2 linked regions of the Novipirellula artificiosorum genome follow. The protein of the gene in region 2 binds, or shares a complex with, the protein of the main gene of each other region. Links are inferred from orthologs where the notes say so. Each region holds a gene or a part of one and is shown on either strand. Other genes may lie near its edges. The genes, in order: uvrB and Poly41_RS04405.

Region 1 (3,282 bases), on a different replicon or contig from region 2:
GCCTGACGCCAGGAGCGATAGCGAACGGGGATCAAATACGAGTAGACAATGGTGACGATTCCACCGCTAAGGAAGGCCCAGGGCATCCAATCCTTCGGTCGGAAGACTTTGGCAGCTTCGGCGGAAGAACCGGTGGGGTCCAGGAAGCTAATCGTCCGAACCTCGTCGGGATCATAAAAAGTTGCCGAATCGATCACCAGGAATTCCAACCCGAGTACGATCGCCATAACTCCGAGCGCAATAAAGACGGATCGCCACATATTCTTTCCAGCCCATTGAAGAGGCATTTCGACACAAAACCGAGACCGACAGGAGTGTTTTTCGGCTTTTGCTAGCAAGCGGAATAGCGATTTTCCAGCGGGCTTTACAACGGGTAATGCCGTCAAACACGGCACCAGCGTCCTACCATCGCCGGATCCGATTGGGCTGGGTAGAGTGGCGCAAAAGGAAATCGATTCGATGCATCGCTAATGGGAATCCCACATGTCCTCGCCTTCACTTCCCGCTGCGGAATTTCACCTCGCCGTGCCGTTTGAACCCGCTGGGGATCAGCCCCAAGCGATCGCGGAGTTGACGCGTGGATTCCAATCGGGACGATCGGCCCAGGTGTTGCTTGGCGCCACCGGCACGGGCAAAACGTTCACGATGGCGAATGTGATTGCCAACCTCGGTCGACCGGCGCTCGTGCTCAGTCACAACAAAACGCTCGCGGCGCAGCTTTACAGCGAGTTCAAGGGTTTCTTTCCTGAGAATGCGGTTCATTATTTTGTCAGTTATTACGATTACTACCAACCCGAAGCCTATATCCCTCAACGTGACGTTTACATCGAAAAGGATGCATCGATCAACCAAGAGATCGATCGGTTGCGGCTAGCGACCACCAGCTCGTTGGTCAGTCGCCGCGACGTGGTGATCGTCGCTTCGGTCAGCAGCATCTACGGGCTGGGGTCACCCGACGATTACCGGCAACTGATCGTCTCGCTGCACAAAGGTGAGACCACGCGGCGTGATCACTTGTTGTTGAAGTTTGTCGATGTGCTCTACGAACGCAACGATGTGGCATTCGACCGAGGCAAGTTTCGCGTTCGTGGCGACAGCATCGAGTTGTGGCCCAGCTACGAGGAGTTCGCTTATCGGATCGAAATGTGGGGCGACGAGATCGAACAGATTTCGCTGATCAAACCGGTTTCGGGCGAGACCATCAAGACGGTGGACCACCTTTACATCTATCCGGCGAGACACTTCGTCATGCCCGAAGACCGCATTCAAGGCGCGATCCGTAGCATTCGCGAGGAGTTGGCACAGCAGTTGGAGGTCTTCCAGCAGCAGGGCAAGTTGCTCGAAGCTCAACGCATTTCGGCACGAACTCGTTTTGATCTCGAAATGATGGCCGAGGTCGGGCATTGCCCGGGCATCGAAAACTACAGTCGTCCGTTGTCTGGCAAACCGCCTGGTGCGACTCCTGACACCCTTTACGATTTCTTTCCCGATGACTTCATCACTTTTGTCGACGAATCCCACGTCACCATCCCGCAAGTTCGCGCGATGTACGCGGGTGACCGCAGCCGAAAGACAACGCTGGTCGAGCATGGGTTCCGGTTGCCGAGTGCGCTCGACAATCGGCCGCTGAAATTTGAAGAATGGGAACAGCGAACCGCAGAGATCTGTTTCGTCAGCGCAACGCCGAGCGACTATGAGCTTCAGCGAACCGGAGGCGAGGTGGTCGAGCAGATCATCCGCCCCACGGGATTACTCGATCCCGTTGTCGAAGTCGAATCCGCTCGCGGGCAAGTCAAGCATTTGCTTCATGAAATCCGACTTCGTGCCGAGCAAAATGAACGAGTGCTTGTGACGGCGTTGACGAAGCGGCTAGCCGAAGATTTGTCGGCTTTCTTACAAGAGCAAAATGTCCGCTGTCGTTGGCTGCATAGTGAGTTGGATGCGTTTGAACGCGTCGACCTGTTGCAAGAGTTGCGCGCCGGTCGATTCGATTGCCTCGTCGGCGTGAACTTGCTCCGCGAAGGACTCGACTTACCCGAGGTTTCGCTCGTTGCGATTCTTGATGCGGACAAAGAGGGGTTTCTGCGTAGTGAAACGAGTTTGATCCAAACGATTGGTCGAGCCGCACGAAATTCGAATTCCAAGGTGATCTTGTACGCGGACAAGGTCACGCATTCGATGAAGATGGCGATCGAAGAAACGAGCCGCCGTCGACAGATCCAGCAGAAGTACAACGAGGAACATGGCATTACACCCGAGACGATTCGCAAGGCCATTCGGGCGGGAATTGAGAGTGATGTGGCCCAACAAAAGAAAGCGACTGCGGCAGCGAGCGAAGCCGCCGAAACCTACATCACACTGGAGTATGTCGAAGCACTTGAGCGTGAGATGTTGTCAGCCGCGGAAGATTTGGAATTCGAGCGCGCGGCATCGCTCCGCGACCGAGTGCTACAACTCAAAGAGAACATCGGCAAACCACTTTCGGAAATCGAGTTTTCCCGTTCCTCGACGCAAGCGACCGGACGACAGAAGAAACGGCGCAAAGGGGTCAAGGGTGGCGGCCGAAAGAACATTCCAAGACCGAACCGCGGCTGAGATCGCTTGTCCTTCATCCTTCGGAGTTCCGGGTTCGACTTTCGGTATTCCTCCCGGCGTATCCGACGCCGACGTTTCCCCAAAGGTTTTGGCCCCAGCTCCCTTCCTCTCTGACTCCCTTCTCCCCCATTTTTGAGGTCGTCCGGTTTTTAAGTTGTGACGAACAAAGTGTTTCGGTATCCAACCACCCCTGCCCACGCAGCGCTCGTTGTACCCCACATCCTAATCCGGTGATATTTTTATGGCTCCTGGTCCGAATGTGTTCCATGCGTTGGACAGGTCGTGGCAGCGTTGCATTCCGATCCACAAGGTCTGCGTCGCTTGTCCGATTTTTGCGAAGGTGTAAGCTTGCTGAGGCTCTTGCGCACCTAGGTTTTTTGGCTCATCCGGCGGAGGCGTGCGCAGGAGGTTTTCGAGGCATCTTTCCGGTGTCCCATGATTGCTGGCAGGAGCTGTTTTCACTTGTTATCGTGCAGTTGCCGGTAGAAACGGAGTCGAGCTCTGCAGAGTTGCAACTTGACAAGGGATATCCCGGTCGACGGTGCGCCAAGGGTGCTACCGGTTCCCGGCGGACGACCGACCGTCGGGGACTCTTTTCTAAGAGATCATTGGACACCGGGAAGAAATTTGCCATGAACCGCAGCACCAACGCGGATCCTCAATTGAGGATAATTCGCGGCGTCCAGC
Region 2 (3,323 bases):
ACCCGTATTACAGCATCCGTCGCGGTAGAACCCGGTCATCGGGTCCGTGCTGCAGGACTGAAGATCGGTGCCGAGTACGTTCTTTGCGGCCATTTTCGTCTTTCGATGCTCGCTCTAGCGTGGGGTAACCCGCTTATCGTAACGCCAGCAAAGTCACGAGGGAAGCCAGCAAAGTCACGAGGGAAGCCAGCAAAGTCACGAGGGAAGCCAGCAAAGTCACGAGGGAAGGTTGTCTAACCCTGAAAATGAAGGGTCAACATCCGTCGGCTCCTCGACTAACCATTTTTCGCCGATTCGTTATCATTGAAGGCCGGCCGGAGGCGAAGGCACCGCGGATGCCAGCCGGCTCGCCTGACTTCCTCGCTGGCTCGCTTTTCCCAGCTCAACTTTCCACTAGACGCTCTGATGGCTGTCATGGATGCGATTCTGAAAGACCTGACCGAGAGCCAAATCGACGCCGTCACTCATCTGGACGGCCCGCTGCTGATGTTGGCAGGCCCGGGATCGGGAAAGACTCGCGTGGTCACTCACCGCATCGCTTACATGATCTCGCAGGGCATCGCACCGTCTCAGATTGCCGCGTTGACCTTCACGAACAAGGCGGCGGATGAAATGCGATTGAGAGTCGAAAAGCTGGTCCCGGGTCAGTCGGTTTGGATGGGAACGTTCCACCGTTTTTGCGCACAATTGCTGCGTCGTTATGCCCCGATGGTCGGATTGGCTGAAAACTATTCGATCTACGACACCTCGGATTCAAAACAAGCGATGAAGAGGGCGATCGAGGTGGCCGACGTTTCCACCAGCCATACGTCACCGGAACAAATCGCCTCGACGATCAGCCGCGCGAAGAATCGATTGGTGACGCCCGAGATGATGCTAGCAAGCTCGAAGCGATCGGGACCGACGATGGCGTCAAAGGTCTACCCACAATACCAGCAGCAGCTATTGACCGCGAACGCCGTTGATTTCGACGACCTGCTGTTACACATCGCTTTATTGCTTCGAGACAACCCAGAACTTCGCGCACAACTCGATGCCCGGTTTCGATACATTTTGGTGGACGAATACCAAGACACCAACTTGGCCCAATACGCGATTGTTCGGGCGCTTTCGATCGACCATCCCAACTTGTCGGTGACGGGTGATCCCGACCAGTCGATTTACGGATGGCGCGGTGCCGACTTAAACAACATTCTCGATTTCGAAAAGGACTACCCGAGCGTTAAAACGGTTCGCTTGGAGCAAAACTATCGTAGCACACCCAATATTTTACGGGTTGCGGATCAATTGATTCAGCACAATCGCCGGCGAAAGCAAAAGGAGTTGTACACGCATAACGACGAGGGCGACCCGGTGGTGCTGCGGATCTATCACAATGGTTACGAAGAAGCCGACGCGATCGCAGACGAGATTTCCAACGCGATGGCGGTCGAGGGTTTCCGGCCTCGGGATTTTGCCATTCTGTATCGCATGAATGCCCTTTCGCGATCGCTTGAACACGCGATGCGGCGTCGTGGACTGCCCTATCAAATCATAAACGGATTAGAGTTTTATCAACGTAAAGAAATCAAGGATTTATTGGCTTATCTGCATTTGATCAACAACCCACGGCATGATGTGGCGCTGCAGCGGATCCTCAACACGCCAACGCGTGGGATCGGTGCCAAGACCATCCAGCGGCTTCGAGGCTATGCCGACCGACACAACGTTCCCATGCTCGATGCAGCGCGTCAGGTGGACCAGATCGAAGGACTCGCAAAACGGTCTGCAACCTGTGTGACCCGATTTGTGGAACTGTTCGATCGTCTCAGCTTGAAGGCGACCGCATCGATCGAGGACTTGCTGCGCTACGTTGTTGAGGAAACGAAGTATGAAGCGTTTTTGCTCAAATCGCATGTCGACGAACAGGATAGCAGTGCGGTCGCAAACGTCGACGAGTTGATCACGGCGGGCGTTGAGTTTGACCGTTACCATCCAGACGATGGATCGCTTGAATTGTTTTTAGAACAAACGGCACTGGTGGCCGATACCGACGCGTTCGAGGATGAGAACGATCGGATCACGGTGATGACCCTGCACGCCGCAAAGGGGCTCGAGTTCCCGCGTGTGTTTGTGATTGGTGTCGAAGATGGGTTGCTGCCCCATTCGCGATCGCGAGACACCGATGCAGGAATGGAAGAAGAACGCCGATTGCTGTTTGTGGGGATCACGCGAGCGAAGGAACGATTGCAGTTGAGTTGTTGCAAAAGTCGCACGTTTCGAGGAGACTCTCGACCAGCGGTGCCGAGTCCCTTCTTCAACGAAATGCCGCTTGATGAAATACGGCGTGTTGAAAGCGAAGTTCAGCAAAATTGGTTTGATGACGATCCATACGGTAACAGCTATCCGGATTCATGGGATTTACCAGAAGAAGATTCTGAGGCGAACCAGGATTCCGAGCCGAACCAGGATTCAGGTTCGGCGGTTCATGAGAAACCGGACTCGTTGTTTGATGAAACCTGCCAATTGACGGAACAGGATCGAGAACAAGAGATTGCCAAGCGAAAGAAGAAAACGAGAGCGCCGCTGGCGAGCTTGCAAACCGCCGCAGAGATGCTTGCGAGCGGATCCGCACCTCCGCTGACCGTTTATCGCGAGGGAACTCAGGTGCGGCACGGTGAGTATGGCGAGGGAACCATCGTCTCGGTCACCGGTCGAGGCCCCAAGCGAACCGCAATGATCCGGTTTGACGATGGCGAACGAAATTTTCGACTCGCGTTTGCTAATTTGGAAGTGATCGGCGGGTAGGGTCAAGGTTAGAATTTTTGGAGCACTTGGAGTATTGAGAGATGACGAAAACGAGTGAATTTGCGGCGACGGAGGCTCAGGTCGGCGTCATCATGGGAAGCCGTAATGACTGGGATACCATGAGTGCCGCAGCAGAAATCCTTGATCAGCTGGGCATACCGAACGAAAAGTTGGTTGTTTCGGCGCATCGGACACCGTCGCGAATGGTGAACTATGCGACGTCGGCGGCAGGTCGCGGATTGAAAGTGATCATTGCCGGGGCGGGCGGGGCGGCTCATTTGCCGGGCATGGTTGCATCGGAGACAAATTTGCCAGTGATCGGCGTTCCGGTCCAGAGCCGCGCGCTGCAGGGGCTCGATTCGTTGTTGTCCATCGTGCAGATGCCCGGCGGCATTCCGGTGGCGACCATGTCAATCGGTCCATCTGGTGCAAAGAACGCGGGGATCCTGGCAGCTCGAATCTTGGCGTTGTCCGACATCGCGCTCGCCAAACGTCTTGACGAGTTTGTTGCCAAACAAACCGCCGCTGTACTCGAA

Evidence for each region.
Region 1: the proteins of Poly41_RS04405 (region 2) and uvrB are in contact, whole or in part, in a crystal structure (PDB 7EGT), measured with the Thermus thermophilus proteins. The link is inferred for Novipirellula artificiosorum from one-to-one orthologs. Residues at the interface, in WP_096412145.1 of Thermus thermophilus: His654, Arg656, Phe657, Gln666, Asp668, Glu669, Lys680, Arg681, Leu682, Ser683, Lys685, Tyr686, Ala687; in WP_096411307.1 of Thermus thermophilus: Glu23, Leu25, Arg26, Asp27, Gly28, Glu29, Arg30, Phe31, Arg55, Glu326, Asp327, Phe328, Glu379, Ser382, Gln383, His398, Gly400, Arg401.

Annotation. Positions count from the first base shown.
Region 1 is NZ_SJPV01000010.1:228,427-231,708, forward strand. What follows is about bases 81-3,039. They hold uvrB (excinuclease ABC subunit UvrB), read left to right. Parts: upstream 81-483; coding sequence 484-2,595; downstream 2,596-3,039. Other genes in these bases: Poly41_RS24080 (hypothetical protein), read right to left, coding at 81-260. In the rest of the region: more of Poly41_RS24080, read right to left, coding at 1-80. UniProt on the Escherichia coli protein: The UvrABC repair system catalyzes the recognition and processing of DNA lesions. A damage recognition complex composed of 2 UvrA and 2 UvrB subunits scans DNA for abnormalities.
Region 2 is NZ_SJPV01000001.1:1,258,597-1,261,919, reverse strand. What follows is about bases 101-3,100. They hold Poly41_RS04405 (ATP-dependent helicase), read left to right. Parts: upstream 101-414; coding sequence 415-2,787; downstream 2,788-3,100. Other genes in these bases: purE (5-(carboxyamino)imidazole ribonucleotide mutase), read left to right, coding at 2,829-3,100. In the rest of the region: Poly41_RS04410 (DUF2237 family protein), read right to left, coding at 1-93; more of purE, read left to right, coding at 3,101-3,323. UniProt on the Escherichia coli protein: A helicase with DNA-dependent ATPase activity. Unwinds DNA duplexes with 3'-5' polarity. Translocates on single-stranded DNA with 3'-5' polarity. Initiates unwinding more efficiently from a nicked substrate than double-stranded DNA.